2 regions of the Pseudovibrio sp. Ad46 genome follow, and region 2 is predicted to be linked to the other one. Evidence: riboswitches for the same ligand, from Rfam matches in the RefSeq annotation. Region 2 holds a riboswitch; the other holds the start of a gene.

Region 1 (16,224 bases), on a different contig from region 2:
CGCCCCAAAAAATGGAAGGACCATTCCCTTACGCATGCAAAGGAAGGTCTGCACACTGGAGAAATCATGGTGTCAAACACCAACTACGAACCAACTGAAATCAGCAAATCCGAAGGTCGCGTTACAGGTCCAACAGAGTTAACTGTTGTATTGCCGACTTATAACGAAAGCAAAAACGTTCCCATCGTGGTTGAGCTGCTGGATAAAGCGCTCGCTGGTGTAGCTTGGGAAGTTATTGTTGTTGATGATAATTCTCCAGATGGGACCTCTAAAGTCACTGCTGACATTGCGCAGCAAGACCCGCGTGTTCGCATTGTTCAGCGTATTGGTCGTCGTGGTTTGTCCGGCGCATGCATTGAAGGCATGCTGGCCTCCAGCTCCAAATTTGTAGCTGTGATGGATGCTGACCTTCAGCACGATGAGAGCCTGTTGCCCAAGATGCTCGAAGCACTTCGTTCTGAAAGCTACGACATCTGCGTTGCCTCCCGCCATGTGGAAGGTGGGGATGTTGGGACGGGTTTGTCCTCAATTCGTGCATGGGGCTCCAATCTTGCCAACAATCTGGCACGTAAGTTTCTTAAAGTGGAACTGTCCGACCCGATGAGCGGCTTCTTCATGCTGCGTCGTGACAGGTTTGTTGAGCTCGCTCCGCGTTTGTCGTCCCAAGGCTTCAAAATCATGCTCGATATTGTCGCCAGCGGAAAAGGCGCTCTGCGTGTGAAAGAACTGCCTTTCGTTTTTCGTGAGCGTCAGCATGGTGAAAGCAAGCTCGATACACTAGTGACCATGGATTACCTCGGCCTGCTGGTTTCCAAAATCTTCGATGACAAGATTTCAGTTCGCTTTCTTATGTACTCCATGGTCGGTGGAACAGGTGTCGTCGTTCACCTTATCGCACTGAAGATCTTTCTTGCCGCCTTCGGCATGCCATTTGGCCTCTCTCAGTTGGTTGCGACCTTTGTGGCCATGTCCTCAAACTTTTTCCTCAACAACCGCCTGACCTATCGCGACCGTCGTTTGACAGGGCTTGCGTGGATCAAAGGTCTGCTCACATTCTATGTGATCTGTAGCTTTGGTATTTTGGCAAACGTTGGTGTGGCAGAGTTGATCTACACGAACAAACCAATCTGGTGGTTTGCTGGTGCTGCTGGTGCTGTTATGGGTGCGGTTTGGAACTACGTTGTTTCCAACGCTCTGACATGGCGCAAAGGCTAAAGCGTTTCTTCGAATAGCGAGAGAAGCTTTTCACAGGAAGAAACGCAGGAAACCAAAGTTAAAGCACTTTGAGGAAAGCATTTAAATGCAGGACAATCCCGCAGGAAAGCCGCTGAGCTTTTGGTTGCGCCCGACCAATCTGATCCTGATTGTCGCCGTGCTGTCTTTGGCGCGGCTGGCAACTGGTATGAATGTCGATCTGGTTGAGGATGAAGCCTACTATCGTTTGTGGGGGCTGTATCCTGCATTGGGTTATTACGACCACCCGCCAATGGTCGCTTATTGGATCTGGCTTGGTCAATCCTTGTTCGGTGACACGGCTCTTGGCGTTCGCTTCATCAGTATCCTGTCTGCTGCAATCGGTTCCCTTGCCCTCTGGCGAACTGCAAAAATTCTATATGACGCCCATGTCGCTGGCTGGACAGTCCTGTTTTTCAACGCAAGTTTGCTGATTGGTGTCGGCTCACTGTTAGCTACGCCTGACGCACCCTCTGTTTTCTTCTGGGGACTGGCTTTGTGGGCCATGGCAGAGCTGACGGTATCCAAAAATGCGAACTGGTGGATTCTGGCTGGTATCTTTGCAGGATTAGGCCTTCTTTCAAAATACTCCGTGTTGTTTCTGGGGGTAGGGATTATTCTCTGGCTGGTGTGGGTGCCGGAGAACCGCAGATACTTCCTGTCCTGGCAGTTGTGGCTCGGCGGAGCACTGGCAATCGCAATCTTCTCTCCAGTACTTTACTGGAACTCGCAGCATGAGTGGATTTCTTTTGTAAAGCAGTTTGGGCGTTCTGTACCGGAAGGGTACTCCGTCAAGTACATTGGCGAGTTCATAGGCGCTGTTGCAGGCCTACTGAGCCCGCTCGTCTTTATCATTGCGATGGTTGGTGCGTGGCGCGTCATCCGCAAAATGATAAAGCAAGACAACACGGCCAGCCTGCTGGTTCTGACGGTCCTGCCGTTCCTGATTTATCTACTCTTCCATTCACTCCATTCGCGTGTTCAGGGCAACTGGCCAGCACCAATGTATCCGACACTTGCCATGTTCGCTGGTATTGCAGCAGCTTATCCGCCTGCCAATGTTGGTCGCTGGTTCAAGGTGCTTGCCCCGACTACAGTCGGCCTGGGTGTCGTTGTCGCTGGCGTGGTCTATATCCACGCCTACACCCCGCTCAACACATCTCTGGGCCGTAAAGATCCAACGCACCAGATGCGCGGCTGGCAAGATATTGGGGATGAACTAACCGAGTTGGCAGACGCGAATGACATCAATTGGATTGGCACAACCAGCTATGGTTTGACTGGCCAAATGTCGGATGCGCTCAAGAAGACAGACCTCAAAGTCTACGGAATTCCTGAGCGAATGCGCTATGCAATGATTCCCGATAATCTCCAAAATCCCGAAAATAGTGACATGCTGTACGTCACCGAGGAAAGAAGAGACCGCTCACAAAAGCTGAAAACTAACTTCAATCAGGTTGAGCTGCTGAAGACCATCCCCCGAGAGAATAAGGGATTATTCGGAAAAACCGCTATTGAAAATGTACGGGTCTATCGATTATCAGACCCGAAACAGCCCCTGAAATCCAACTGAAACAGCTGAGATTCCGTTGCGTTAAATTTGCAGGCTTTGTTAAATGTACTCCTGAACCTTTTGGATTGGGAGATCCGCGCGATGAAGCGCATCCTCTTGACGAGTCTCGAATTTGGGCAAAGCTACGGTGTTGACCGGGCGATCTGCGATCTAATCATCGCAGGTCGGCTTTCTGCTGTAGGCTGCGTTGTCACTGGCAAGATGTGGTCGAGGGAGTTCTATCAGCTGCGTGACGTGGTTGCCTGGGCCGAACATGAAACCATGGTCGGTCTGACAGTCACACTGACAAAGCCCGCCGGACCGCTCACCGATTTTGGCCGGACCGTATTCGGAGAGACGTTCCCCGCCCCGTGGTGGTATGCAATGCGCAGCCCCATGAAGATGCTGCCGGAAGAGGCGATTGCCGCTGAGATCGCCGCACAGGTGGATCTGTTCGAAGAGGTCTATGCCCGTCCGCCAGCATTTGTTGCCATTCAGGGAAATCTCGCAAAGCATCCTGCCGTGCATTCAGCGCTCATCACGGTGCTCAGCATGATGACAGGGCGAGAGCCTGCACTGGTACTGCCTGCTGGTGTTAGTCGATCAAGCAACTCCATTTCAAAGCGCGCCACCAAAGCCGGATTGGAAACTATATTCTCAGGACCAGATCTGCCAATGGCTGATGAGGACACGGATCTGAGAGATTTCTTCTGGCACGGAATCAATGAGGCACAGGATTCGGCGATGGTCCTATGTCGGCCATCCTATCCTGAAGAGCAGGCCCAACCCGTCAAAAAGAAAAACGTACGCCAGAGCTCATCCCGTGAGAACCAGCTGAAGTTCCTGATAAGTGAGGAATTTCCGTTTCTTTTGATGGAAAAAGATATCTTCTTGTTCTAAGAACGATCTCTTCCTGCGGTTGAAGAGATCGTTCCTTTTGAATTTGCCATAAACGTTGGGGTATTTATGAACACCCCTAATTTGCCTAAAACTAAAGAACATCTCTGTGACTCCGGTCACAAAATGGCCGCATGATAGACCTAATTAAAATCATCAATTATATTGATGCAGCTTAAACTAAAAAACTGAATCTACGGCGCGTCAGGATCTTGTGGCAAGATGACAAAGTTCAAAGAACTCCTTCAAAATAGCTTTTCACTGTCGGGTTTGGCTGAGGAACACGCACACGGTCTCTCTGAGATAGCTCAGCCTATGTCATTGAAATCCGGCGCAGTTCTCTTCAAGGCCGGAGATCCGGGCAATGGTTGTTACGCAATCATCGAAGGCAGCATGAAAGTCTCCGTCGTCTCGTTGGATGGCAGTGAGCAGCTGCTCGCAGTTCTCGGGCAGGGCTCTCTGGTAGGTGAAATTGCTTTGCTTGACGGCAGTGAGCGTTCCGCTACCGTTACGGCACTCAAGCCAAGCCAGCTTGCATTTATCTCCAAAGCTGCATTTTATCGCTACGCCGATGAAAACCCCGCTGTTTACCGTCACATGCTGCAGATCGTAGCGACTCGCCTGCGTCGTTCAAACGATGCACTCGCTGCACGGTCCTTCTTGCCACTCAATGGCCGGGTTGCGCAGACGCTGCTGCAACTCTCTGAAACATTTGGCAAAAAAGTCGACAGCAACAAAATTCTTGTTCACTATAAGATCTCTCAGGCTGAAATCGCCAATATGGCTGGTGGGGCTCGGGAGAACGTCAGCCGCGTCCTCAATGTCTGGAAGAGAGAAGGTGTAATCAGCCGCCTCTCTGGATATTACTGCCTCGAAAAGCCGGAGGTGCTACGAGCTGCCGCAGAGCTTTAAACTCGGTATTTGAGTAAAAGTGACCCGAAGTAACAAGAAGGGCATGGGCCTTGTCCCTACAAGGCTCCTGAAACACCGAGATGACCTATCAGCATTTTGACATTCGCCCGCAGGACGAGTGCACACCAATCCATCCTGACCTGACGCATTCTCAAGTGCGTGCTTTGGTTGCCAGTCATTCAGAAAAACTCCGTCACAATGGCGAGCTGGCATCAGTCTACCAAAATAGCATGAAGTGCGACTGGGAGGATTACGAAGCTCAGGCCGTGCGATTCTGGTGCTCCGCTCTCATGAAAGACAGAAGCTATTCTGGCCGTCCACTTGGCAAGTATCGTGGTGCTGCAAAGCAGGTATGCAGCGATGATATTGCCAGCTGGTTGAAATTATTCGAGAATGCAGTAGATGAATGCGTTGCTGAAACTGCTCGGGCCAACACCAAGAAATGTGCGACCCAGGTTGTTGATTGCTTCCATATGGCGATGATCCCTGCTTGAGTAGTTGAGCTTCGCCATGCATAGCATTTCCTCTGGTGGATCTACGGAGCTTTAGAACTATGAATGATACAAGAGACGCTGTCGAAGAAGAGCAGCCAATTGGTGAACTGACCACGCGCACAATGGCGATGCCGGCAGACACCAATGCTTCTGGCGATATCTTCGGCGGTTGGGTTGTCTCTCAAATGGATATTGCCGCCGGTATTGCAGCAAGCCAGTGCGCCATGGAGCGCGTTGTGACTGTTGCGATCGACAGCATGACCTTTATCCGCCCTGTTAAAGTGGGCGATGTAATGTGTGTCTACTCCAATGTGCTCCGTGTTGGCAGAACCTCTGTAACGCTTGCCATTGAGGCCTGGGCTTTGCGCCACCGCTTTGGTTATCGCGAGAAGGTTACGAATGCTCAGTTCACCTTTGTTGCTGTTGACGATGACGGCAAACCGATTGTGATCTCTGAAGAGCAACGTGCTAAATACAACAAGGCTTAAGCGGATCGCGGACCAGGAACAGGAAACAAGCAGTGTCATCAAAAATTCCCGTTATGTCAGCGCGTGAACGGACACCGCTTGATCCTTCCATCACACCTGCCCAGATTAATCATCTGGTTGAGAGTTTTTACGGCAAGGTCCGCCAGCATGAAACGCTTGGGCCGATCTTCCTGAGAGAGATGGGCGAGGACTGGGGTCCGCATCTACACAAGATGAAGCACTTTTGGGCGTCAGTGCTGCTAAAAACTGGATCGTATAAAGGCAAGCCGGTTCCCGCTCACGCGAGGATTCAAGGGGTCACCACTGAGAATTTCCATGAGTGGATGGACCTGTTTGAAGACGAAGTCTATGCGATTTTCTCACCAGAAGCCGCACCGCTTCTTCTAGCAACTGCACAGCGCATCGCACAGAGCCTGTGGCTTGCAATGTTCGCAGACCCATTTGCCACGCCTCCTGCAAAATTCGGCAGCCGCGCAGCTTAAATCAGTTCTTATTTTAGTGCAGCTTACCTAGCTCGGGAACTTCTTTTTCGAGCGCAGCGCGTTTTGCCTGAAGTACTCACGCAAGGCTTCCAGTTCTTCAGGACGGCGGCGTGCAGTATCCGCAAACAAGCGCTCGTCGACAACCGTGTGGCAGCCTTCTGCCCAAAGCCGAAGCAGCACAGCAAACCTGTCGGAGCGCTCGTCGGTGGTCAGCGGCGTATTCGGCTGTCGGGTTGAATTGGAAAGCAACCGACTGCGCAGTCCTTTCTCCAGAATCAAGCAATCCAGCAAATAGGCAGCAGTAAACTCGTCGGCAAGGTGTGCGACGGCTTCCCTCAAAGATTGAGGCACATATTCAGATACATACGATTGCCATGCAGACTGTGGCTGACCAGCAATATCAAACATTAAATCCTCCATCGGTTTCCCGAGGAGGACTGGCGCAAAATCCATTGAAACTACCGCTTGGTTGTTACGAATGATGAAGACAGCGTCCTCACTTCGAAACCACATCCCTTTTGGCGGAGACCACCTTGCCCGGTTAGGCAGGTTGGCGAGGGCGCCAGCCCTTCTCTTGATGATGCGTAGGATTTGGCACGAAAATGAGGCAATTGCAAGTGGGCACCTTTCCTTTGTTCTTTGTCCACACTTTCAAACTTACGTTGTGTCGTATTCTAGCACCACAAAACGCAACTTCCGCTAAGTGAATATCTTCAATTTTTGTGGTTCTATAAACCGAATTCCCGTCATATCTGAGTATTCTCCTCAGACTTTGAATGAGCGCATAGTGGCGGCTCAAAAAGGCAGAGCATTTCAAATATTCCGATAAATTTTCTCAGTCAAATTTCTAAGCCCTTCAGGAAGGAAAAAAACGATGTGCACCACAAAGCCCGTTCTCTTTGGAGTCCTGACAGGGTGCGCTTACGCCTTGCTGCTAACCACATCTCTGGCGGCAACGACCACCAAAATGGTCGATGGTGTCAAAACAGAGTTTGTGGAGCAGGTCTCTGAAGAACAGAAAACTCTGGCTCGCAACGCTGAAGTTGTGGTCATGCCCAAAGGCTTCCACATCGAACCTTATGCAGCCGTGCCAGATGCCCGCCATATGGCCGTCGCGCCTGATGGCAAAACTGTCTTTGTAGGGACGACCACGGACAGAGTCTGGGTCGTTACTCCGGATGAAGAGGGCAAGAAAGCTGCAGAAGTTCGCCAGTTCGCTCCAGATCAATCCTTCATCATCCCAAATGGTGTTTGCTTCACAAAAGATGGCTCATTAGTCCTTGCTGAGCAAAACCGTGTTCTGAGTTTTCCGAACGCATTGGAAAATAAAGAGCAGGGCAAGCCAGCAGTGAAGGTGCTGGTCGGCAAGGGCATGCTTATCCCTCCCTCTGAAGAAAGCTATAATCACTCCTCCCGCGTGTGTGATCAGGGTCCGGATGACCGCATCTACATCTCTCTTGGCCAGCCTTACAACGTCCCGCCCAAGATGAAGCTGAAACTCTATGACAGCCTCGGCATCGGCGGCATTATCTCCATCACCGCAGATGGTATGGACCGTCAGGTCTATGCGACCGGGATCAGAAACTCCGTGGGCCTGGAGTTCCATCCAAACTCCGGCAATCTCTGGTTTACCGACAATCAGGTGGACGGCATGGGAGATGACATCCCGCCCGAAGAGCTGAACAAAGGCACCGAGCCGGGCAAGAACTACGGTTTCCCATGGTATGGCGGCGGAACGGTCCGTACCCCGCATTACATCGACGAGCCTGTCCCAAGTGGCGTGGTGAACCCGGAAGTCGAGTTAGACGCCCATGCCGCAAGTTTGGGCATGACATTCTATCAGGGCGATATGTTCCCTGAAGAATACAAGGGCGGCGTCTTCATCGCGCAGCACGGCTCATGGGACCGCTCAGTGCCAATTGGCGCACGTGTGGTGTTCGTGCCCATCAACGAGAAAGAAGAAGCTGGAGCCCCAAGTATTGTCGCAACTGGCTGGATTGATGCCAGCGGCGATTATCTGGGCCGTCCGGTAGACGTGGTCGAGCTTGGCGACGGATCCTTGTTGATCTCTGATGATTCTGCCGGAGGGATCTATCGCATGTACTACGAAGAGTAGGGCCCCCTTCTGACCTGCGACAATACACCTAAAAGCAAAAGACCAGAGCAGTGCCTCTGGTCTTCTTGAGTTCTATACTAAGCCCTTAGTGCTCGCCGGGGATACCTTTGTAAGCATTTGGACCCCAGACCTGCTTGACGCGCTGATCACGACCACAGCGATAGCGGTAGAACTTGTAGCGGATCGGGTTTTTCTCATAGTAGTTCTGATGATAATCTTCTGCATCATAGAACGGAGCTGCAGTGCGGATCGGTGTTACAATCGGGCGGTTCACCTCACCTGATTTTCCAAGCGCTTTCTTGGAGGCTTTTGCAGCCTTCAGCTGCGCAGGAGAGGTCGCAAAGATGGTTGTCTGATAGCTCTCACCACGATCACAAAACTGACCACCAGCATCAGTTGGATCAACGGAATGCCAGAAGGCTGTTAGCAGCTCTTCATAAGACACCTTGGCCGGATCAAACTTCACTTCCAACGCTTCAATATGACCTGTGCCACCAGCAGAAACCTGCTTGTAGGTCGGGTTTGCACTGCGGCCACCCGTGTAACCAGATGTGGTCTCAAGAACGCCCTCGATCTTGTCAAAGTCGGACTCGATACACCAGAAGCAACCACCAGCAAAAATAGCGGTTTCGGTCTCAGCAGCCTGTGCAGGCTGGCTCACAGCATAAAGCAAAGGAAGAACGGCAAGGGCTTTTGCAGCTTTGCGTGCAATCATCTCAGATCCTTAAATCAGGTCATGCATTGGAATTTCCAAAACCCTAGCAGCCACCAGCCCTCAACGGAAATGAAGTCCCTTCAACAAAACGTCAATCAGCGAGAGCATGGTTCGCGCTTCAAACCTCGCAGGACATATTCCAGCCTGTTACGTTAAAACCAGCCTTGTAATAGGTGCGTATGGCACCGTGATTGTCTGGGGCAACACGCAGTCCAATCCGCGTCAGGCCATCTTTCTTGAACGTCGCCTTCAACGCCTCAAGAGCTTTGGAGGCATACCCCTTGCCACGGTGCTCTGAGTAGACCAGAAAATCCATGATGAAGGCAGACGCATCATCTTGAAGGGAGTACCAGAGAAACCCAACTTCCACTTCGCCAGCCTTCGTTTTGTTGACGATGCTCAGCAGCTTATTGTGTTTGTTGCTTTTCCCCTCTGGAAAGGCCTTTGACAAGCCTTCCTCGGCTTTCTTCAGCGCGGCCTGTTCCTCCATTCTGCGATTATCCATCAGGTCCTGAGCGTATTCAGAGACGGAAATGATCTGAAACTCATCAAAACGAGCTGCGGGGAAATCCTGAAGAACAATCATGGTAAGTCCTGGTTGCCAAAGGTTGAAGCGCTTGGGAAGGCCTTGCGCTGATCATGCGACGGGAAGCTTAATTGAAGGCAAAGGCCGCGAAAAGCTCAATGCTGTAATTCCTAACAGGTGCGGTTTTAAGCCGCTGGATCATCATCGCGACACTGAAACGATCTAGGTTTTCTTTCCCGCATATGATCAATCGTTATTGGGGTCTTGCGAAAAACAGCTCAATTCAGGGCTGTGTGTCCTCCGGATGGTTAGAGACCTCCGCCTATACTTTCCCTTGGTCTTTAAAGGGAATGCGCATGATTATCCTCCTGGCATGTATCGCCGTACTCTGTGGTTTGCTCTATGGCTACAACGAAGGCGTCATCGCTGGCGCTTATGAGCCCATCAAAGCAGAGTTTGAATTCTCTGCGTATTGGGGAGGGCTTCTGGTCGCATCCTTGTCTATCGGCGGTTTGATCGGAGCCTACCTGAGCGCCTATCTCAGTGATAGATTTGGCAGACGGTCAACGGTCATCATCGCAGCCCTGTTCTTTATCACCGGAGCTGTCTTATCCAGTGTGGCGCAAGACCTTTTCATCCTCACATTCGCCCGTTCTCTCATCGGAATGGGGATTGGCCTGTCCTCAATGGCTGGCCCCCAATATGTCTCCGAAATTGCACCGCGCAAGATCAGAGGCCGTATGCTTGGCGCGTTTCAGTTCATGATCTCCTTTGGTGTCTTGATTGGCTACCTCTCCAATCTGATCACGCTTGATCTCGGCTACAGCGCAGAAGCCATTAATCGCTGGCAGTTCATGTTTCTCCTTTCTGCGATCCCTGCAGCGTTTCTGCTTTTTGGAATTTGGAGTGCCCCCGAAAGCCCGCGCTGGCTCGTCATGGCAAAGCGCTCGGCAGAGGCAGAGGCCGTCTTTGAAAAGATTGAACCAACCCGATCTGTGGCGTGGGTCAAAGGCAACGTGAAGCGGATTGAGGAAGACCTCGCCGAAGTCGCAGACCAAAAGGGGGGCTGGCTGGACCTCATCAATCCACGTAACCGGCCTATCACCAGTTTTTGTGTCTTCACCTTCCTGTTTCAACAGCTTAGTGGCATCAATGCGGTCATCCTCTACGCACCGGAGCTTTTCGGTGACCTGGGATTTTCTGAGGAAGCCAGCCGCTTGTCTGCAACGGTCGGTCTTGGTGCAGCACTTGCTCTGGCCGCAGCTGCCAGCTTGCTCCTTATTGATCGCGTTGGCCGCAGGCCTCTGATGGTCTACGGATTGCCAGCCTGCGCACTCTCTCAGTTCCTGATTGTGGGAGGTTTCCTCATGGGGGACGGGATTGGCACGGCTTTGTCCGTCTCAGGTCTTTGCCTCTACGTGATCTCCTATTCCCTCTCCATGGGGCCGCTGCCATGGGTCTACATGTCAGAGGTGTTCCCCAATTACCTGAGGGCCAAAGGCATGGTCGTAGCGGTAACCGTCAACTGGGTCTTCACATTCCTCGTTGTGTTCGGTTTCCCCAAATTGAACCAGCTCTTCACGATCACCGAGATCTTCCTGTTCTTCGCCATATGCTGTTGCATCGGAACCGTCTACGCCATCCGCCGCGCACCAGAGACCAAAGGTGTCTCTCTGGAGGATATCTACGAGCTGTTCCACAAAGGGGACAGCAAGACAGCTGAGAGGCCAGTCGCTGGCGAGTAAAACCACAAGCACCAAAAGCACCGCATGACCTCTCATGCAGTGGTGAAGCTAAAATCCCGAGAAACGGGAGGGGCAAGGCGAGCAGGCAATACCTGCGCATTGTATATAAATTAGTTTCTTCGGCATTGGCTGTCGCCTTGCCCGGGCGTTTTTGTATGAAACAAGGTCTCCACCAAAAGGCATTGGGAGCAGGTGCCTACCCATCAACGTGAGGTCTCACAAAACACAAGGCTTTGCTTCGAATACACCTTTCTGGGCAGTTGCTGTAAAGGACAGTTTGACTTGTCCCTGACAGCTGCAGCTGCCAGTGTAGACGCCCATCGGGTGACCAGCTTCCGCTTGGTCCCTGCACTAAAGACTTTCAAGGGGTGTTTCAACGGACCCGCCGGAAGATGCGTTACGCCTCCCGGTAGCCCCGCCCAGCCCACGCCACACTGACGGTCGCTCCGCCAGCTGCCCGTGTACGTGGACATAGGATTAGTATGGCGGGTGATTTGGGCGAGGGGGATAAGATTTTGCTCAGCCAGCTCTATCGGCAATCTCGTCGCCTTGCAGAATGCTGAAACCATTCCCGCCTTCAAGCGCAGCGGCAACAAGTGCGCGTGCAACTGCTGACCCCTCAATTGGACGATATTTGCGCAAAGGGCCTTTAAAGAGAAACGACAGCCGTGGCAACACCGACGCGGCAATCCCCTCAGCAAAGCGTTGCTCCTGACGCTCACCCAGCAACAATGAGGGTCGGAACACTTTTGTTGAAGGGAAAGCGAGCGTGCGAACTGCCTCTTCAAGCTCCCCTTTGACCTTCAGATAGGAGTTGGAACTGCCCGCTGCTGCACCAATCGAAGAAACCATGAGAAACTGCTCAGCACCAGCTTCACGCGCCAACCGCGTAAGGTCGTAGGCAAGCTGGAAGTCAATCGCGTAAAACGCTTCTTTTGAGCCGGCTGTCTTCAGCGTGGTCCCCAGACAGCAGAACACATCCGTCACGTTCATTGGCAGTTGAAAGCTGGCAAGATCGCTGAAATCGGTCAGATGCAAACGAAGCTTATCATCTTCAATCTCTGGATCTCTGCGCACAACTGCATGAACCTCGTCATACGCCTCACTGGCAAGCAGCAGCCGAACCACCTCAGAACCAATCAGCCCAGTTGCACCAAAGACCATCGCCACACGATTTTTCATAGGAAATTCCTCCGATTGTCAGCCAAAGCAGATTGGTAGATCAGGGTGAGAGTTTAAAACTCGAGTAAGTTGAAGCGTAATACAAAAAATAAGAGCACCATTTCAGGTGCTTTCATTTCGATTGCTACTTGGGAATGGCAGAGAGCAGCGGGAAGAGTGCCATATGGAAGTTTCCGAGCCAGGTTACATACCAGTCTGCAAGCTCAGGCATTGTCGTGTTGGTGCCAAGATCAACATCTCTCTTCCATAACACGATGCTGCAATATCGAGCATGTTCAGCAGGGTCCCAATCAAGTGACGCGCCGATCGCTGTCTCTACATGTTCTTTTTGGCCTAGCAGTTCTTTGAAGTAGGCCTCGCCGGGCTCATTCCGAAAGTTGATCATAACTTTCGCGCAGTTTTCTTCATCCAGATAATGGAGACTTAGATAAGCGTTCGGTATGCCAAACTTGATGTCGTAGTAACTTCCGTCGGGAACATTATTTCTCAGTTTAATCGGAAGTTTAGTGTCAGACATCTGGTCTTTGACTGCTTGCCAAATTTCATGATGTTTTTGTTTTAGTTCACTCATGAGTTGTTATTTCCTAGCTGAAGCTGATCGTGACAATGCAAAAAAGGGCACCCCGAAGGATGCCCTAATTCGTTTAAGCGTTGGTTGGCTTGGCTTAGAAGCCCATGCCGCCCATGCCGCCCATGCCGCCGTCCATTGGAGGCATTGCTGGGCCGGAGTCTTTCTTAGGCAGTTCAGCAACCATTGCCTCAGTAGTGATCAGCAGACCAGCTACAGATGCAGCATCCTGAAGAGCAGTACGAACAACCTTAGTTGGATCGATGATGCCAGCTTCAATCATGTTGACATATTCTTCGGTCTGAGCATTGAAGCCGAAGGTCTCATCCGCAATGTTGTCCTGGATTTTGCCAACAACGATGGAACCTTCAACACCAGAGTTTTCAGAGATCTGGCGAAGCGGAGCTTCAAGAGCGCGCAGAACGATCTTGATACCAGCTTCAATGTCAACGTTCTCGGAAGATACTTTCTCAACAGCAGCTTTTGCACGAAGAAGAGCACAACCACCACCTGGTACGATACCTTCTTCAACAGCAGCGCGTGTTGCGTTTAGGGCATCGTCGATGCGGTCTTTTTTCTCTTTAACTTCTACTTCGGTTGCACCACCAACGCGGATAACTGCAACACCGCCAGCAAGCTTAGCAAGACGTTCCTGCAGCTTCTCGCGGTCGTAGTCAGAAGAAGTTTCTTCAATCTGGGCTTTGATCTGGGAAACGCGTGCTTCGATGTCAGCTTTTTCGCCAGCACCATCAACAATGGTAGTGGTTTCTTTGGTGATGTTCACCTTGTCTGCAGTGCCGAGCATGTCGATGGTGACATTTTCCAGCTTGATGCCCAGATCGTCAGAGATCACGGTACCACCAGTCAGGATAGCGATGTCTTCGAGCATTGCTTTACGACGGTCGCCGAAGCCAGGAGCCTTAACAGCAGCAATCTTCAGGCCACCACGCAGTTTGTTCACTACGAGAGTTGCCAGTGCTTCACCTTCAACATCTTCAGCGATGATGATGAGTGGGCGGGAAGACTGAACAGCGCTTTCAAGGATTGGAAGCATTGGCTGCAAGTTGGAAAGCTTTTTCTCGTGAAGGAGAATAAGTGGCTTTTCCAGGTCAGCAATCATCTTTTCAGCGTTGGTGACGAAGTATGGAGAAAGGTAACCGCGGTCGAACTGCATACCTTCAACAACTTCAAGCTCGGTCTCAAGAGACTTAGCTTCTTCAACGGTGATAACACCTTCGTTGCCAACGCGCTGCATTGCTTCAGCAATGTCTTCGCCGATCTGGGTGTCGCCGTTAGCAGAGATAGTGCCAACCTGTGCAACTTCGTCAGTAGAAGAGATAGACTTGGAACGTGCGGTCAGGTCTGCAACAGCAGCAGCAGTTGCCATGTCAACGCCGCGCTTCAGGTCCATTGGGTTCATGCCAGCAGCAACGAACTTTGCACCTTCTTTAACGATAGCCTGCGCCAGAACTGTCGCAGTTGTTGTACCGTCACCAGCAATGTCGTTGGTTTTGGAAGCAACTTCACGCACCATCTGTGCGCCCATGTTTTCGAACTTGTCTTCAAGTTCGATTTCCTTCGCAACAGAAACACCGTCTTTGGTGATGCGTGGTGCGCCGAATGCTTTATCCAGAACAACGTTACGACCTTTAGGGCCGAGGGTAACTTTTACAGCGTTTGCAAGGATGTCGACGCCTTTAAGCATCTTGTCGCGGGCATCGGAGCCGAATTTGACTTCTTTAGCAGCCATGGTTTTGTCTCACTTAAATTCTTGAATAACAGAAGGGATCGTGGGGTCTCAACAATGGCCTGGAATTAAGCCAGGATACCCATGATGTCGGATTCCTTCATGATCAGCAGGTCTTCACCGTCGATCTTAACTTCAGTACCGGACCATTTGCCGAACAGAACGCGGTCACCAGCTTTAACGTCGATAGCGATCAGCTCACCGTTGTCCTTACGTGCGCCAGCGCCAACAGCGATAACTTCGCCTTCCTGTGGCTTTTCTTTTGCAGTGTCAGGAATGATGATGCCACCAGCTGTTTTTTCTTCAGACTCAATGCGGCGAACGACAACACGGTCGTGTAGCGGACGAAACTTCATAATTGGCTCTTCCTCTCATACGCGAGCGCCCCTTTTAGGCAACGCCCGGACGCGAAGGTTAAAAACTTTGAGAGTGGGTGAAACCTTGCGGGCCCACAGTGATTAGCACTCCCAAAGGCAGAGTGCTAACAACCGTGAAATGATGTAGTTTCACCCTCTGGTATAGTCAAGGAGAGAGCGGCAAAAAAATATTCTGGAGCGCAAAAAATATAGGAATACTGCGAGAAATTGGGGGCAATCTGGGACAGTCTCAACTCACCCTAGACGAATGGACTGTCTGTGCTGCCTGCACGGGAATTTCCGGAATCAGCGCAAAAGAAAAGCCGGCTTTAAGATCAAAGCCAGCTTTTGAACTTTAACAGGAAGCTTTCAGGTCTTAGAGCGTGTTCCCGAAAAGTGGTTCCGGTTTTTGGATAAGAATACGCGCAAAATTAAAGAGTTAGAGCTTGGTGCGTGAATGCATATGAACGCAACATGCTCTAATTCTGAAGAGGCGCGTCCTTCATGGAAAACGGAAGCTCAAAGCTGCCGGACTTTTCCGAGTTCTCGTCGTTAAACTGCACCTTCAGCACATAGTCTCCAGCTTGCAGCCCTTTAAGGTTGAAGCTCAAAGATGTCTGATACTCGCGGATTTGGTTGAAGCTTGCGGAGTGCAAGGCGGTAAACCCGTCCTGCGAAGCAAGCACCTGACCAGTGGTGTTGCGCAGTTCAAAGTCAACGCTCAGATCAATCGCATATGTGCTGCCCATTTCTTTGTAAGAGAAGCCAACAGGCTCAGCATAAACGGTCAATGGATCACCGCTCTGGAACTCTGCCGTCTCTAGGGGTGTGTAAGCCCCATAACTCTCAGCTGGTAGTGCGATGAATTTTGCTGCCGTAAAAGCGAGTGGCTGCTGCTGCCAGGCAATGGTGTAGGCGTCCTGAGCAGCTTTAAAGCCAGCGCTCGGCGCACTCTTGTCTTCAGCAGATGCAGCGCTACCCAACAAAGCAACCGCAAAAATAGAACAGGCTGCAGCTTTTGCGTAAGCTGACATCCCTCTCACTGTAAATGGCATTGTTAGCCCCCTAGAGCCAGCAGAACACAATATCTGCGGCACTCACCTGATTCTTGGCGGTGGTATAGCTCTTAAATCTAAGGGAGACAATACTGCCCCATTTGTTGAGGCAGCTTAGATATGCGTCACGAAGACATTCCTCATGCGATGGTTAAG
Region 2 (16,224 bases):
GAGCTCGGTATAGCTCCCGTCCAGCGCACATCGTAAACACAAATATCCGGCTTCTCAGTTTCAGCAGTTTGAGCCGCAACCACAACAGCAGGCAGATCAGCAGGCCTATCCTGAACAACCAAAAACGGAAGCCTTGCAATAATCGAAGGACCATTGGTGCCATCATCCCGTGCGCCCATGCCACGCCACCAAGGCGTTTCTGCACGCTCTTCTAACCCGATCACACCAAGATCGACCTGTGAATAATCAACCGCCGCAAGCACAGCAGAGGGGTCTATCTCGCGTTGCTGTTCAATGGCGTAACCAAAGTAGAAGCGTGTCAGCTCACTCATTGCGAGTCGATCTGCACTTCCATCAAGATGTACACGATAAGTTGTCTGGGCATTTGTGAGCGAAGAGATTATCTCACGCCAAATATGTTCCAATGACATAATAGGCAGAACACCGCGATGGTTCTCAACCAACCGCCGTATAATATCTGCTTCACGAGAGGGCCTAAAAACAGCATGCATAGAACCTTGTTCAGCTTTTGCCGCAACAATATGCTCAATCAGGTCAGCACGCTCCATAAGCAAGGCATGCAATTTATCATCAACTTCATCTAGTTTATCGCGGACTTGAGACAAGCTCATTTTTGAATCCGAAACTGATGAAGACCCAGACATTGCACTAACCCACTCGAATTATTGAACAGAACCTATGTAAATTCATAGGAAACAACGACGGTGAAAGCAAAAGAAAACGTTGACACACTGCCAATTGGCACCTAGCAAAAACTCTCTTGCAATCCTTTAGAGGAACACCCAATTCGCCTTCACAACACCGCGGAAGAAAACATGACTGAGACTGCCAGCGCAAAACCGGAGAAGACTCCGAATATCTCACCCTCAACACAAGCCAGTGTTGCAGCGGCACAGATGGATATGCCTGCCAGCAAGCTCATGCGATTTGGTTCAGACAATCCTCTCCGGCTTGATGAAGGTACAGAACTCGCGCCTTGGCAGATTGCTTATGAGACCTATGGCGAGCTGAATGAAGACAAGACCAACGCCATTCTTGTGTGCCACGCCCTCACCGGTGATCAATACGTTGCCTCTGAGAACCCCGTAACCGGCAAGCCCGGCTGGTGGTCCATGATGGTTGGTCCTGGTCAGCCAGTAGACACCGACAAATACTTCGTCATCTGTGCAAACGTGCTCGGCGGCTGCCTCGGCACCACTGGTCCTGCATGTACCAATCCGGAAACCGATGAGGTTTACGGGCTCGATCTGCCTGTCGTCACAATCGGCGATATGGTGCGCTCCCAGGCAAAACTGGTTGAAGCGCTCGGTATCGAAACTCTTTTCGCAGTCGTCGGCGGCTCCATGGGCGGTATGCAAGTGCTGCAATGGGCATCTGCCTATCCAGAAAAAGTATTTGCAGCAGTCCCAATCGCTGCAGGTCCACGTCACTCCAGCCAGAACATTGCCTTCCATGAAGTAGGCCGTCAGGCTGTCATGGCGGATCCAGACTGGTGCCACGGACAATATGCCAAAGAAGGCAAGCGCCCTATGAAGGGCCTGTCAGTTGCCCGCATGGCAGCCCACATCACCTACATGTCTGATGAAAGCCTGCACAGCAAGTTTGGCCGCAACCTGCAAGACCGCTCAGCCATCACTTTTGGCTTCGATGCAGACTTCCAGATCGAAAGCTATCTGCGCCATCAGGGCATGACTTTCGTCGATCGCTTCGACGCAAACTCGTATCTCTATGTAACCCGCGCGATGGATTACTTTGATCTCGCAGCAGCACATGGCGGCAAACTGGCCAACGCATTCTTACATAGCACAACCCGTTTCTGCGTCATGTCGTTCACAACGGACTGGCTTTTCCCAACCTCGGAAAGCAAAGACATTGTACGAGCCCTCAACGCAGCTGGAGCAAACGTCTCCTTTGTTGAAATCGAGAGCTCACGCGGACACGATGCATTCCTTCTTGATGAACCTGAACTGTTCAAAACAATGCGTGGCTTCCTGACAGGAGCAGCAAAAGCCAGAGGTATTCCCGCACCGGGAAATGGTGATTGACCGTAACACTGAGCAGTAAGCTTCATCAGAAAGCAGATTCATTATGACAAAACATGATTTGAGTAATGTACGCGGCGATCACCGAATTCTCTGCGATTTTGTAGCATCGGGCTCACGCGTTCTGGACATCGGCTGCGGCACTGGCGAACTTCTGGAACTGCTGATCGATACACGCGGCGTTGATGGCCGTGGCTTCGACACCTCGCAAAAAGGCGTGAATGAAGCTGTTGCCCGCGGGCTCTCCGTCGTGCAAGGCGATGCAGACAACGATCTTGCAGCCTACCCGGACGATGCTTTCGATTACGCAATTCTAAGCCATACGCTTCAGGCGACAATGGACCCGAAACAGGTTCTTGAGCAGTTGCTTCGCATCGGTAAGAAAGTCGTCGTGTCCTTCCCGAATTTCGGCCACTGGCGCAACCGTATGCAGCTGCTCTTCAAAGGCAGAATGCCCGTCACCGACTACCTGCCTTACGAGTGGTACGACACACCAAACATCCACTTCTGCACGATCCGTGACTTTGTTGCTCTCTCTGAAGAAGTCCATGCTAAAGTCATTAAGGCAGAAGCTCTGGATGCAAGGGGCCAGCGCATTGGGTTCAACGCACCATGGTGGGTCTGGAACCTGATCGGCGATCAGGCGGTCTTCCTTCTGGAACGGAAGTAATCAGAACTCAGCTTTCGCCCTCGTTGGCGAAAGTACCTTCTTGCTGGCGACTGTGCCCGTTCATCGCCTGCGCACCGGCAGTCTTTCCATTAGGCAGAAAGACGGGCCGCAAGACCCGCGTCACGTGGCTCGCTTTCATCGGAATACCACGGTACACCTGCTTCTCAGCTTCAGTGACCAGCAACCCAGCAAACGCAGACCAGGCCACCGCCCCTAAACGCTCGAAACTGCGCGCATTCTTTAATACCATTCTCGAGTTCGTCGGCGGCACAAACAGCGCCTCTTCCCGCGACACAACTGAAAGGTGATGGTTGCTCAGGAAGTTATCGAGCTGCGGTCTTGAATAAGGACGACCATACCCAAACGGTGAAACCTCTGACCGTGCCCACGCACCACGTCGATTGGGAACAATCACAATCACCCGCCCACCTGGAGACAAGACCCGGTAGACTTCATCCAACAACGCCCCAGGCTGCCCTGCCATCTCCAACGAATGCACGAGTAAGATGCGGTCAATGCAGGAATCTGGAAACGGCAACTGACTATCTTCCATCAGGAAGGCTTTGTTTGGCACTTCAACTTCACGCGGCCACTTCACCACGCCTTGCGCAGCAGGCATTCCGGCAAACACACGATTGGTCTTCTTCAGGTAAGGCCTCAGATAAGGAGCGGCATAGCCAATACCCAGCAAACTCTGACCATGCATTTCTGGCCAAAGCATTTTCACGCGGCTCCCAACCAACACCCGAAGCATCCGTCCAAGTGGCAGGTCGTAGAACTCTTTTAAGTGAGTAACATCAAGATACAACTGGTTCTCCGCGCGTTGCCTTCCCTTATCATGGGGTGCCAAAGCCATGGGCGCAACGCTTCTTCCTGACGATTTGCAAGCTTAAATCAACCACACCCAGAGTTTTGTGAGTTTGCAGTTGAATTTGACAGCTTGTCCTCTCATGATCTCATAAAGATATACTGTATGCTTGGGAGCTGGTTGATGATTGAAGTTGAAGTCCGGCAGTTTGTTTGTCTGAAAGATAATTTCGGCGTTCTCGTTCACCACCCCGACAGTGGCTGTACAGTTGCAATTGATGTTCCAGAAGCAGCCCCCTACTTACAGGTTCTGGAAGAGACCGGATGGAACCTGACCGACATTCTCATCACACACCATCACTGGGATCATGTCGGCGGAATGGCTGAACTCGTCGAGAGGACAGGCGCAAAGGTAACCGGGCCAGAACGCTCCCGCCAACACATCACAGGCATGAACCGCTTTGTTGAGGACGGAGATGACATTCTCGTCGGCCCAATTGCAGTCAAAGCCATAGGTACTCCGGGCCATACACTTGACCATATCTCCTGGTGGTTTCAGGAGGCGGGCATTGCTCACACAGGCGACACACTCTTCGCCCTCGGTTGCGGCCGTGTTTTCGAAGGCGATCCCGAAATGATGTGGGCCTCTCTGAGCCACCTGGCTAACACATTACCACCCGAAACAAGGATCTATTGCGGTCACGAGTACACGATGGCCAACGCCAAATTCGCTCTCACGATCGACCCAAACAATCAGGCATTGCAGGAACGGACAAAACGCATCGAAGCGCTCCGTGAAGTCGGTCGCCCAACCCTGCCAACCTCCATGGCAGCCGAGCTTTCAACCAATCCGTTTTTGAGAGTCCGAGATCCCCTCGTCCAGAAAAATCTCAACATGGTCAACGCTGAACCAGTTGATATATTTACAGAAATACGTCGCCGCAAGGACAACTTCTGATGCCGCTTGATCAAATCACCTCCTCAGCAACCGCTGAAGAAGTTATCGCTGAACTGCAGATGAAAGAGCATCCAGAAGGCGGCTACTACACCGAAACCTTCCGGGATACAGAAGGCCCAGAAGGGCGCGGTTATTCAACGGCGATCTATTATCTTCTCAAAAAGGGCCAAAAATCTCACTGGCACCGGATCGATGCAATTGAGACATGGCACTACTACGGCGGCGCCCCGCTCTGCCTTTCCATCAGCTCCGAAGAAGGCAGCCAAAACGACATCATCCTCGGCATGGATGTATTAAACGGCCAACGCCCTCAAGGTATCGTACCTCGCCATGCATGGCAGTCCGCACGAAGCCTCGGCGAGTGGACATTAGTCGGTTGCACTGTTGCTCCAGGTTTCCTCTTCGATGGCTTTGAGCTGGCACCACCAGACTGGAATCCTTGAGCCAAAGTCATCGAATTGCGCAATAAATGCTTCGATAATCTTGACCAAACCTCAAAGAAATCTGCCCGCAATTTTAGACAAAAGACGCATAAGACCTGCCCGGAAATCCTCGTAGATACAGAGACTTGTTGGTTAATTGCAGGACTCTGAAAAATTTTTCTGCGCATAAACTCTATGGTTTTTCCGCAGATACAGTTGAGAGATCATGCAGTTTAGCAACTCACGGTTCACACCCAAGACGTGCAAATTTTATGGCATCAAAGCATAACGTAGCAGTCATTATCTTCGCGTTATCAAAACCTTACATACCCGATAGCTGAACCCGGCAACAGCTTCTACTCACCTAATAATCAGGAACACCTGTAAGTAGCTCAACTATCCCGATTAATAACTCAGCACTCAATTCTCAATCACCACTTGCGTTGCTGGCTCTCCTCGGTAGATTGCCCAGCATAGGCGCTTTATGCGCCCGAACACACATTTGGAAGCTAATCTATGGCCCAAGGCGACATCAAAAAGGTTGTGCTTGCCTATTCTGGCGGGCTCGACACCTCGATTATTCTCAAGTGGTTGCAGGCGGAATACGGCTGCGAAGTTGTAACTTTTACTGCTGACTTAGGTCAGGGCGAAGAGTTAGAGCCAGCACGACGAAAAGCTGAACTGCTTGGTATTCGAGAAATCTACATTGATGATCTCCGTGAGGAATTCATTCGGGACTTCGTGTTCCCAATGTTCCGGGCCAACGCAGTTTACGAAGGCGTTTATCTTCTCGGCACCTCTATCGCCCGTCCGCTCATTTCCAAGCGTCTCATCGAGATCGCTGAAGAAACCGGCGCTGACGCAGTTGCGCACGGCGCAACCGGTAAAGGCAACGACCAGGTACGCTTCGAGCTGGCATGCTACGCACTGAACCCAGACATCAAGGTGATCGCACCTTGGCGTGACTGGACGCTGAAGTCCCGTACTGACCTGATCGAGTTCGCAGAACAGCATCAGATCCCGGTACCAAAGGACAAACGCGGCGAAGCACCGTTCTCCGTTGACGCAAACATGCTTCACTCCTCTTCCGAAGGTAAAGTTCTGGAAGATCCGAATGAAGAAGCACCAGAGTATGTCTTCCAGCGCACCGTTGACCCGCTCAGCGCGCCGGACGAAGTCACCGAAATCGAAATCGGCTTCGAAAAAGGCGATGCGTGCTCCATCAATGGCGTACACATGTCTCCGGCAACTCTGTTTGCCAAGCTGAACGATTACGGTCGCGACAACGGCATTGGCCGCCTCGATCTGGTCGAAAACCGTTTCGTTGGCATGAAGTCCCGCGGCATCTATGAGACACCAGGCGGAACAATCCTCCTGTCAGCGCACCGTGCGATGGAATCCATCACGCTGGACCGTGACGCTGCTCACCTCAAAGACGAGTTGATGCCACGCTACGCAAAGCTGATCTACAACGGCTTCTGGTTCTCCCCAGACCGTGAGATGCTGCAGGCGATGATCGACAAGTCTCAGGAGTTCGTGACCGGTACGGTTAAACTGAAGCTCTACAAAGGCAACGTTATCGTTGTTGGTCGTGCATCTCCTTACTCTCTCTACTCAGAAGAGCTGGTGACCTTCGAAGACGACCACGGCGCTTACGACCAGAAAGACGCTGCAGGCTTCATCCGCCTCAACGCTCTGCGTTTGCGCACGCTGGCAAAGCGGAATCAGATGACCAAAGCAAAAGAGTTGACGGACGCCTGAAAGGGTAAAAGCTCCTAAGCTTTAAATTAGTTATTAAGCCCGCAGTGGAAACACTGCGGGTTTTATTTTGAGAAATACCTAGCAACAAAAATACAGCTACTTTCCGTTGCTTACCTAAAAACGATCAACCAAAAGAGGCTTACTGTTCATTAATTTTTTCATGGCTCAATCATGTCAGTATTCAAAGACGAGGATACTACACAGCGATGAAGAATGACAAAAAAGAACAAGAAACCAATCCCGTTGCAGATTTCCTCCGACATTTCATGATCTATGATCATGTACTCGAGCTCAAAGAGACCGGAGAGTTCAACGGAGCTGCCGATCACTTGCTGAACCTTCTTGGGCAAGGGTGCTCTGAAAACTCAGAGGAAACCATCGATCTGCCAAGAGCAAAGGCGAACTCAGAAAAGCTGGACAGTATGCCAGCTGAGTATGTTTCCGCTCTGTTTGACCAGAAAGCAAAGCTTTTCGATATCAAGCTACTGGAGATCCTCCAATACAGCCTACCAACCAAGATCCACGAAAAGATCAACACTCTCAAGCTTGGCCCCTTTAAACGTCTTTTAGATCTAGGTTGTGGCACTGGCTTAGCTGCCGAATTTTTTGAAGATCAGATCCGTTATAAAACTGGCGTCGACATTTCCGAGCAAATGCTCAAGCTGGCGAGAGACAAGAAGATCTACGACGATCTCCAGCAATGTGAAATCAACGAGTTTCTCGATCAAGATCATCCTCAGAAATGGGATTTGATACTCGCATCAGAACTCTTGCCGTACTTTGGTTCATTGGAAGATCTCTTCGCAGGTGTTGCCCGCAACATCGAAAAGAATGGCGTGTTCCTGTTCTCCGCTGAAGCTGTGATGGAGCCTGCATCCAATACCCAGCCCTACACGATGAGCGACAGCTGCCGCTTCAAGCATACAGAAGATTATCTCCGCAATCTCTTGGAGCAATTCGACTTTGCAACCATCGACTTCACGCAGACCACACTCCGACAAGAGCACGAAAGTCCTGTGCTCGGACATCTTGTAGTCGCTCGCTATATGCCAGCGTGAGCGCTACAACCCGGCCATCAACGTTATCAGCACAACCACCAGCATTAAAATGCTTGGGTAGAAAGTCAGTGCAAAGCCGGTTCCACGCCAGGGTGCCCCCTTCTCATAGCTGGCAAAAAACAGAATACGCCCGAGCGCAAACAGCAGCGCAGCTAACAGCGGTACCGACATCGTGCTACCGGGCATAACCGCAGCCCAGGCAATGTAGATGAACCCCGCCAACACCCCCTGCTCAAGTGTATTTTGCAAAATGCTCTGCAGCATCCTGGCTTCCTCACTGCCGTGGGTTAGCCCTCCTCCATCAATGTCATCAGCATGATAAAACCTGCGCATTGCCAGACGACCTATGGAAATCATCAGCAGCAAGGCAGGTGATAACAATGAAACCGCTGCCACCCAAAGTCGCTCAGAGGCATTCCAGTCTGCGGCAAATCCAAACGGATTGAGAAGCGCACCAAACAAAAGCACAATCGCGGTCACCAACGCTCCAACAATCATCCGCTGAAACACACCCCGCTGTTTTTCTGCAAAGTCCAATGCAACCTCCTTTTAGAGAACATAATAGGAACAAACCCACAACTATCTGCTGCGGACTGCTTGCGGCAAGGCGCTACCTCTCCTAGCCTAGGCACGTCTGACCAAGCAGGAGACTTTGATGACTATGGAAGCGCAGTTAGTTTTAAAAGTTGATAACGCCGCTGCGCGCCGCTTGTTTCTGCAGAAACACGCCCTTCTTGAAGCACCAACAGGCTCCTCGAAAGGAGAAGATCTCCTCGATCTCATTCACCGCATTGGCTTTGTGCAGGTTGATAGCATCAACACAGTAGAGCGTGCGCACCACATGATCTTGTGGTCACGCCGCCAAAGTTACCGCCCCAAACATCTCAAGAAGCTGCTGGAAAATGACAGAAGCCTCTTTGAGCACTGGACGCATGATGCCTCAATCATTCCAACCGAGTTCTTCCCTTATTGGCACTACCGCTTCCAAAAAAGCGCAGAGAGCTTGCAATCCTGCTGGAAGGTCTGGCGCGGTGCGGAGTATCAGGAAAAACTCAACCTCATTCTACGGCACATCGAAGAAAACGGCCCCGCTGGCACCTCAGATGTCGGCAAGAATGAGAAGCGCAGCAAAGGCGGATGGTGGGAGTGGAACCCATCCAAAACAGCACTTGAATATCTCTGGCGGACCGGACAAATCTCCGTCTCCCGGCGTGAAAACTTTCAAAAACTCTATGACCTGACAGAACGCGTCATCCCTGAGGATCACCGCTCCGCTAAACCCAGCCATGCAGAAACCATAGAGTGGGCTTGCAACTCCGCAATCGACCGCCTCGGCTTCGCTACGCCCAGCGAAATTGCAGCCTATTGGGACAAACTAGACCTTGCCGATGTCAAAGCATGGTGTGAGCAAGCCCAGAAGCGTCAGGAACTAATCCCTGTTGAGATTCAACCTGCCAGCGACACGAAGCCCAAATTATGTCTCGCACGCCCAACAATTGAAGATGAACTGAGATCCCTCGAAGCCCCATCCCAACGGATCCGCATCCTCAGTCCATTCGACCCGGCATTAAGAGACCGCAAGCGCGCTGAGTTCCTTTTTGACTTCAATTACCGCATCGAAATCTTCGTCCCTGAACCAAAACGGCAATACGGCTATTATGTCTTCCCCGTAATGGAGGGGGACAAGTTGATTGGCCGCATTGATATGAAGCGTGACAAAGCCTCCAATGCTTTGGCCGTAAAACGCTTCTGGCCCGAGGCTGGCATTCGCATGGGCAAAGGCCGCCAACAACGATTGGAAGCTGAACTGGAGCGATGCACCCAGTTTGCTGGCTGTGAAGATCTTCAGTTCCTCTCAGCTTGGCAAGGATAGCCCACTGGATGGCGGGACTATCAGAAACGTAAGTAACCTCCAATACTGCTGGTAAACGTCGCATTCTCGTCAGCACCAAGAGAGCAAATGGGCCAGCTTTTGCAAACTTTGTTGCGTATTCTGCTCTGCCTTGTGGCGCTGAATACCTCTGCTAGCCAGGCCCAACCTCTCTTCAATTTAGACGACCACTTCACCTTCAATCCGCAAGGCAAGTACCAACCCCGCCTCATTGGCCTGTTTGAGACAGATCGCAATAACACATCTGGAGCCGCCGAAGTCATCACGCCAGTCTTTCAGGACAGTCATGGCATGTTCTTCGCTGATGTCCGCTCCGGCAACTCCTCTGATGCTGTTTATCTCATAAGTGCTGGCGGTGGCCTCCGTCACTTTGTACGGCCAAACTTGATTGGCAGCACCTACATCTTCATGAACTACAAGGAAGATTACGAACGCGGCCCCGCAACTGCAGTCACCACGGGCATCGAGTTTTTGGCAAATAACTATGAGGCTCGCTTCAACGCACAATTTCCGACAAGCAAAGTCCGTATTCTGGAACCGGAGCCGGGTAGCACAGACCAACGCGAAAGCATTCCTCTCCTCAACCTTTCAGGAGAGATTGGCTACGACCTTCCCGGAACTGAGGATCTGGGGTTCGGCTTCCGCATCTATGCAGGAGGCTTTTATAGAACCGCCAACAACATTGAAGAGATAAGCGGGGCGCAGGGACGGTTTGAAATATCCCGTGCAGGCTGGTTTGGCGTACCTGGATTGAAGACCACATTTGTTGGCCAGATCCGCTATCACAGCGACATCAACTATCCCATTGGTGCTTTTCAACTTCGCATAGGCCTTCCCATCGTCAAATATTGGAAGGGCATCACTGTCGATAACTATAATGAGCTCTCTCACATAGAACGTCGCATGACAGAACGTGTGCGACGCCCCCTCACTATTCACAATCGCACGCGTCGTATTCCCTAGAACTCCACTTAAAATGAAAGCCCTAGGCATTAAACCACTCGAAGCGTTACCCCTCCCGGTTTCAGGGCATCACAGACCCCCAGCATTAATGTTAATCTTTTCCGATAGGATACCGCTTCCAGCTCTTCCGGGGACAACCACATGAGGACTATTCCACTCACGCTCATTCCGTTTTTGCTCTACAACGCTGTTGCATTTCGGTGGTTTGAAGATCTAGAGCCGGTGCTTGATCAAGGCTACAACGTCACTCCGTGGGCTGCCATTGTATTCCAGATCCCACTGCCATCCGGACTGCTTGTTCCTCTGGATGTCGCCACCCTTCTGCTTGCAGGCACTTTGGTCCTGCTCTTCGTTGAGATCATCAAAGCCACCAGAACCAGCACACTCTCACTGGTAGATCACAGCTTGTCTCTGTTGATCCTCGTGGCTTACCTAATTGAGTTCCTCTCGGTACAAGAAGCCGCCACTCCGCTCTTCCTTCTGCTCATGACCATCACGTTTCTGGATGTCATCGCCGGTTTCATCATCACCTTGTCCGGAGCACGGCGAGATGTAGTTGTGGCAACCAGCAACAGCTAACAACAAGTCTGCAGCATTGGGCTTTAATGCATAAAGGGCACCCGGTTGGATGCCCTCACGCTAGTTGTAATGTGCAACACGCTTAAAGCGCGGCCAGTGCCTTAGCAACATCTTCCAGCAGGTCATCTGCATCTTCCAGACCAACAGAAAGACGAAGCGTCTTGTCTGTAATGCCCAGCTCCAAACGCGCATCTTCCGCAACACTCTGGTGCGTAGTCGTCGCCGGATGGGTAATCAGGCTCTTCGCATCACCAAGGTTGTTGGAAAGGCTGACAATCTCCAGTGCATTGGAGAACTTGAAGGCCGCTTCCTTACCACCCGCCAAATCAAACGCCAGCATGGTAGACCCACCCTGCATCTGCTTGGCCACGATATCCGCCTGTGGGTGATCAGCACGGCCCGGGTAAATCAGCCGAGACACTGCAGAATGATCCGCAAGGAACTCTGCCAGCTTGCCTGCATTCGCAGTCTGACGCTCAACACGCAGAGACAATGTCTCCAGACCTTTCAGCAGAACCCAGGCGTTGAACGGGCTCATCGCAGGCCCAGTATGCTTGAACGGGTCATGGAATTCTTCCACAATCCACTTTTCATCAGAAAGCACGATACCGCCCAGACATCGGCCCTGCCCGTCAATATGCTTGGTCGCAGAGTAGATCACCACATCAGCGCCCAAGGCCAGCGGGCTCTGCCAGATAGCAGTCGCAAACACGTTGTCGACAATAAGCCGTCCACCAGCTTCGTGAATAATATCCGCAACAGCTGGAATATCGATCACTTCAAGCGTCGGGTTGGTTGGGCTTTCAAGGAATGCCGCTGTGGTGTTCGGACGAACAGCTGCTTTCCATTGCTCAATGTCAGTGCCATCAATCAGCGTGGACTCCACACCATAACGTGGCAGCAGCTTTTCGATGATGTATCGGCAGGAACCGAACAGTGCCTTTGGTGCAATCACGTGATCGCCAGCTTTAACGCAGGCCATAATCGCAGAGTTAACAGCCGCCATACCAGAAGCCGTGCCGCGTGCGGCCTCAGCGCCTTCCAGTTCACACATTCGTCGCTCGAACATTCCTACGGTCGGGTTTGCGTACCGGGAATAAATATAGCCCGGATTCTCGCCCAAAAAGCGTGCTTCTGCCGCTTCTGAGCTGTCGTAAACATACCCTTGTGTAAGGAAGATAGCTTCGGATGTTTCACCAAAGCTGGAGCGCGTTGTGCCTCCATGAACAAGCCGAGTTGCTGGCTTCCAGTTCTTTGCGTCTGTCATCGCTCATTCCTGCCCGAAGAGATATCGCTCTACCCCTTCATTAAAAAACCCCGGCGCGGGCCGAGGTCTATACAAGAACCCGACCCTTTAGCTACTTGTTTTACGTGGTTGCAAGCCGGTCGACCAAATCACCACGGAATAGGCAGCGTTTTTACCTCGAAAATACACTAGGGTCAATCAATCAGCTTAGGTTGCAGACTTGGCGAGAGATCAAACTTACGTTAATCAGTGTCAGAACGATTTGAGTACGAGTGGGGCGGAACCAACAATGACAGGCATTCTTCCGGCAAAAGCGATTGAAGCTATGTTTGCCAGCGGTGCAATTCAAGCAGACAGAGTGCCCGACGAGGACCAGATTCAACCTGCCAGTCTTGACCTGCGCCTCGGCGTCAAAGCATGGCGTGTCCGGGCCTCCTTTCTGCCCGGCCCCGACGCGAAAGTGGAAGACAAGCTGGAAAAGCTTATCCTGCACGAGATCGACCTCTCCAAGGGCGCCGTGCTGGAAACCAACTGCGTTTACATCGTCCGCCTTCAGGAAGCGCTGGACCTTCCGGCTGAGCAATCCGCCACAGCCAACCCGAAAAGCTCCACGGGCCGCATCGATGTGTTCACCCGCGTCATCACAGACCAGGGCCGCGCATTTGACCGTGTTGAAGCTGGCTACAAAGGCCCGCTCTACGCTGAGATCTCTCCAAAGACCTTCCCTGTGCTGGTCCGCGAAGGCTCTCGCCTGTCCCAAATCCGCTTCCGCGATGGTGAAACCCTCATCAATGATGAAGACCTGACCAAAGTGCACAACCAGCACACGCTGGTTTCTGGCGGCAAGGACGAAGACGCAATCAACAACGGCGTCCAGGTGTCCATCGACCTGAAAGGCTCTGGCAAAGACAGCCTCATCGGCTACCGCGCCAAGCGCCATACAGGTGTGATCGACGTTGACCGCAAAGACGCACAAGACCCGGAAGACTTCTGGGAACCGCTGTACAATCGCGGCGATGCAACGCTCATCCTCGACCCGAACGAGTTCTACATTCTGGTCTCGCAGGAAGCCGTCCACGTCCCACCGCAATACGCCGCTGAGATGGTGCCATTCGACCCACTCGTCGGCGAATTCCGCGTCCACTACGCAGGCTTCTTCGACCCCGGCTTCGGCCACTCCACCGTTGGTGGCACAGGGTCCAGAGCCGTTCTAGAAGTCCGCTCTCACGACGTTCCCTTCATCGTAGAACACGGCCAGACGGTTGGCCGCCTTGTCTACGAGCACATGGAGGAAGTGCCAGAAACCCTTTACGGCGAAGGCATTGGCTCCAACTATCAGGGTCAGGCACTAAAGCTCTCCAAGCACTTCAAAAGCAAAGAACCGGTAGGAGCATAAGCCCATGCCCCTCTTCACCGTTGAGCAGGAATACAACGCGATACTGGAAGAAAAGAAGTCACGCTTTCTTGCCTTTCTGGTACCCCATGTAGACTTTGCTCAGCGGCTGGCGGATCTTCGCGACGAGCACAAAAAAGCCAACCACCACGTCACCGCCTTCCGCAGAATGCTCCCCGAGGGACGCATCGATGAAGGCGGCAAAGACGATGGTGAACCGTCTGGCACCTCCGGCATGCCCACACTCAAAACACTCATTGGGGCAGACCTTGTGGATGTGGGCGTCATCATTGTCCGTTACTTCGGTGGCACAAAACTGGGCACCGGCGGCCTGGCACGGGCCTACTCCGGCGCCGCAAATCTCGCCATTCGGGAAGCTGAGCTTGTGCCATGGCTGCGCATCAAAACCCGCAGTGTCTCTGCCAGCTTCTCCAGCAGTGCCGAACTGGAACGCCAGGTCATTCTGCTACAGCTGGAAATCATCGAACGCACCTTCACAGAGGACGGCGTAACCCTGCTCGTCAGCGGTCCTGAAGATCAGATCGACAAGCTTTAACCTTCTGTACTTGCTAGCTTTTTCATGCCTCTCAGCATTTCCATCGCACCCAATTAATTAAAATCCTAATAAAAACTTAAACTTTGGCACGCGCCTTGCGATGTAAATCCCAGGAAATGGCATTTGTCTCATTTTGAGACGGTCGGGGGAGTGAAGTCATGCGTGTCACCCGCACTGGAAAAGCGATTAACACTGGAACAGACGCTGATCGTCGCTATCGCGATATCGGCTCTCGCCGTCACGCCAAAATCACAGAGCAAAATGCAGAGACTGTTTCAAGACGGAACACCTACGGGAAACCAGGCAAGGAACTGCAAGTCTCTGAGGATGTCGCCACCACGCAAACTCAGCACGAAAAAGACGCCCAGTTCTATGACCTGCCAAAGCGCATCAACGTCTTCCGCTGCAACTCCGCTTTCCTCGCCCACCTCATCGGCATCAAAGAAAACGCCGCCCACCTGCGCGACCGCCGCCGCGTAGAACCCGAGGAAGGCGCCATCAGCTACACCACCACCGAAAAAGCCCCCCGCCTCATCGGCGAAGGCCGCATCATCGAATACAACGCTTGAAGAAATAGAACAAAAGCTATTTCAAAAACTCTTAGACTTCGCTAGGGAGAGCCTCTTGTACAATCTGCGGATCAGGCTTTGCTCGAATACTTCTACATATTCTCCTTTAACGGATATAACTTCCTCACGGTAAATTGCGCGCACTTGGGCTTTAACGTCCTTAGCTGGCCGTTACTCTCGACGATCCTCGTTGTAAATCGAGCAATGTCACCCAGACTCCTGATGATCGTAGCAGTAAGCCAATTATTGCTCTTCGCCTTGATGACATACTTGTCAGGCGGACAAAGCGGTATCTTTGCAGTCCCAGATACATATTTCCACATCGCTTGGGCTATATTTCCAATACTTTGCCTCATCACCATCCTTTGGGGTTTGATTATGATGTTCCTGAAGGATGTGCCGAAATTGACCCGACCACAGGCCATTTTTTATTACATTTTCAGCTTGTTACTAACCTGTGCTAACCCCTTGGGCCCTCTATTGGCATTCACCACAGGTGTCGACGGTTTCTTATATCACGATGTCACATCTGCCTTCGTCTCAACACTCGGCGCCGTATTTGCAGCTTTTGCCCTAGTAACGTTCTTGCCCGCATCAGCTGGCGCAATCATCTATAGCTACCCAAACCCACTAGTTCGTCGAGGGTTAATGACAGCAAGCTTACTCGCATGGAGCGCGTTTTCGCTCTGGATTTTGGATCACAGCCTCCAGTACTTCAATATAAGATCCGTAAAACTGGTTGCCTCAATTTTTTAACAGACAAGGCAATATGGACGGACATCACAAACACCAACAGCACCACATGACATCCCATGTAGTGTTGAACCAGAGTTCCCGATAATCGGGATGAGCAAGGCGGCAGGCAATACCTGCGCTACTTGTTAGTAATGAGTCTTCGGCATTGGCTACACGCCTTGCCCGGGCTTTCTTGTAATGAACTACGTCGCCTCTTTTGCCTATAAGGCACGATAGCCGGTTTCCCGGAAAGAAAGTGGCTTATCCAGACACGTTTCCATGCCCAAACAGTTCCTCCGTCTTTGACAAACACATCTGCAAAAGCAGGTTTTACTGCCGGTACATCTGCATCCGTCGCCGCGTGATACCCTATAGTCCTGGGCCCTTCCCCTCAAACCATGCGGTCACGTTTGAAGTTCGGTTCACCGGACCACTGAAAGGTGCGTTACGTCTCCCAACAGCCCAACCCAGCCTACGACACACTGACGGTCGCTCCGCCAGCAGCCCGTTACGTAGGCATAGGTTCAGAATATGGGAGGATTTCAGAAGGGGA

What was found. A riboswitch is a leader RNA that binds a small molecule or an ion and turns the genes downstream of it on or off. The one in region 2 is predicted to bind S-adenosylmethionine.
Region 1: linked by a shared signal. The riboswitch ahead of PsAD46_RS07655 (hypothetical protein) and the one ahead of PsAD46_RS00775 (O-succinylhomoserine sulfhydrylase) in region 2 are both predicted to bind S-adenosylmethionine.

What each region holds. Positions count from the first base shown of each region.
Region 1 covers NZ_LMCG01000040.1:141,227-157,450, forward strand. Annotated here, with positions in the region: gene PsAD46_RS07620 (glycosyltransferase family 2 protein) at 67-1,215, shown strand; gene PsAD46_RS07625 (glycosyltransferase family 39 protein) at 1,301-2,806, shown strand; gene PsAD46_RS07630 (ChbG/HpnK family deacetylase) at 2,888-3,685, shown strand; gene PsAD46_RS07635 (Crp/Fnr family transcriptional regulator) at 3,905-4,594, shown strand; gene PsAD46_RS07640 (group III truncated hemoglobin) at 4,675-5,088, shown strand; gene PsAD46_RS07645 (acyl-CoA thioesterase) at 5,148-5,576, shown strand; gene PsAD46_RS07650 (group III truncated hemoglobin) at 5,609-6,058, shown strand; gene PsAD46_RS07655 (hypothetical protein) at 6,086-6,466, opposite strand; SAM-I-IV-variant riboswitch at 6,514-6,644, opposite strand; gene PsAD46_RS07660 (PQQ-dependent sugar dehydrogenase) at 6,933-8,174, shown strand; gene msrA (peptide-methionine (S)-S-oxide reductase MsrA) at 8,260-8,889, opposite strand; gene PsAD46_RS07670 (GNAT family N-acetyltransferase) at 9,008-9,475, opposite strand; gene PsAD46_RS07675 (sugar porter family MFS transporter) at 9,772-11,160, shown strand; gene PsAD46_RS07680 (NAD-dependent epimerase/dehydratase family protein) at 11,680-12,342, opposite strand; gene PsAD46_RS07685 (DUF4268 domain-containing protein) at 12,467-12,913, opposite strand; gene groL (chaperonin GroEL) at 13,008-14,660, opposite strand; gene groES (co-chaperone GroES) at 14,726-15,013, opposite strand; gene PsAD46_RS07700 (hypothetical protein) at 15,493-16,068, opposite strand.
Region 2 covers NZ_LMCG01000001.1:148,094-164,317, forward strand. Annotated here, with positions in the region: gene PsAD46_RS00715 (chorismate mutase) at 1-632, opposite strand, end outside; gene PsAD46_RS00720 (homoserine O-acetyltransferase) at 918-2,066, shown strand; gene metW (methionine biosynthesis protein MetW) at 2,110-2,733, shown strand; gene PsAD46_RS00730 (class I SAM-dependent methyltransferase) at 2,741-3,589, opposite strand; gene gloB (hydroxyacylglutathione hydrolase) at 3,728-4,498, shown strand; gene PsAD46_RS00740 (cupin domain-containing protein) at 4,498-4,941, shown strand; gene PsAD46_RS00745 (argininosuccinate synthase) at 5,437-6,681, shown strand; gene PsAD46_RS00750 (methyltransferase domain-containing protein) at 6,888-7,739, shown strand; gene PsAD46_RS00755 (MAPEG family protein) at 7,743-8,276, opposite strand; gene PsAD46_RS00760 (crosslink repair DNA glycosylase YcaQ family protein) at 8,401-9,612, shown strand; gene PsAD46_RS00765 (hypothetical protein) at 9,700-10,593, shown strand; gene PsAD46_RS00770 (hypothetical protein) at 10,735-11,172, shown strand; gene PsAD46_RS00775 (O-succinylhomoserine sulfhydrylase) at 11,255-12,439, opposite strand; SAM riboswitch at 12,507-12,584, opposite strand; gene PsAD46_RS00780 (2'-deoxycytidine 5'-triphosphate deaminase) at 12,708-13,814, shown strand; gene PsAD46_RS00785 (YigZ family protein) at 13,819-14,367, shown strand; gene PsAD46_RS00790 (hypothetical protein) at 14,526-14,936, shown strand; gene PsAD46_RS00800 (hypothetical protein) at 15,159-15,692, shown strand.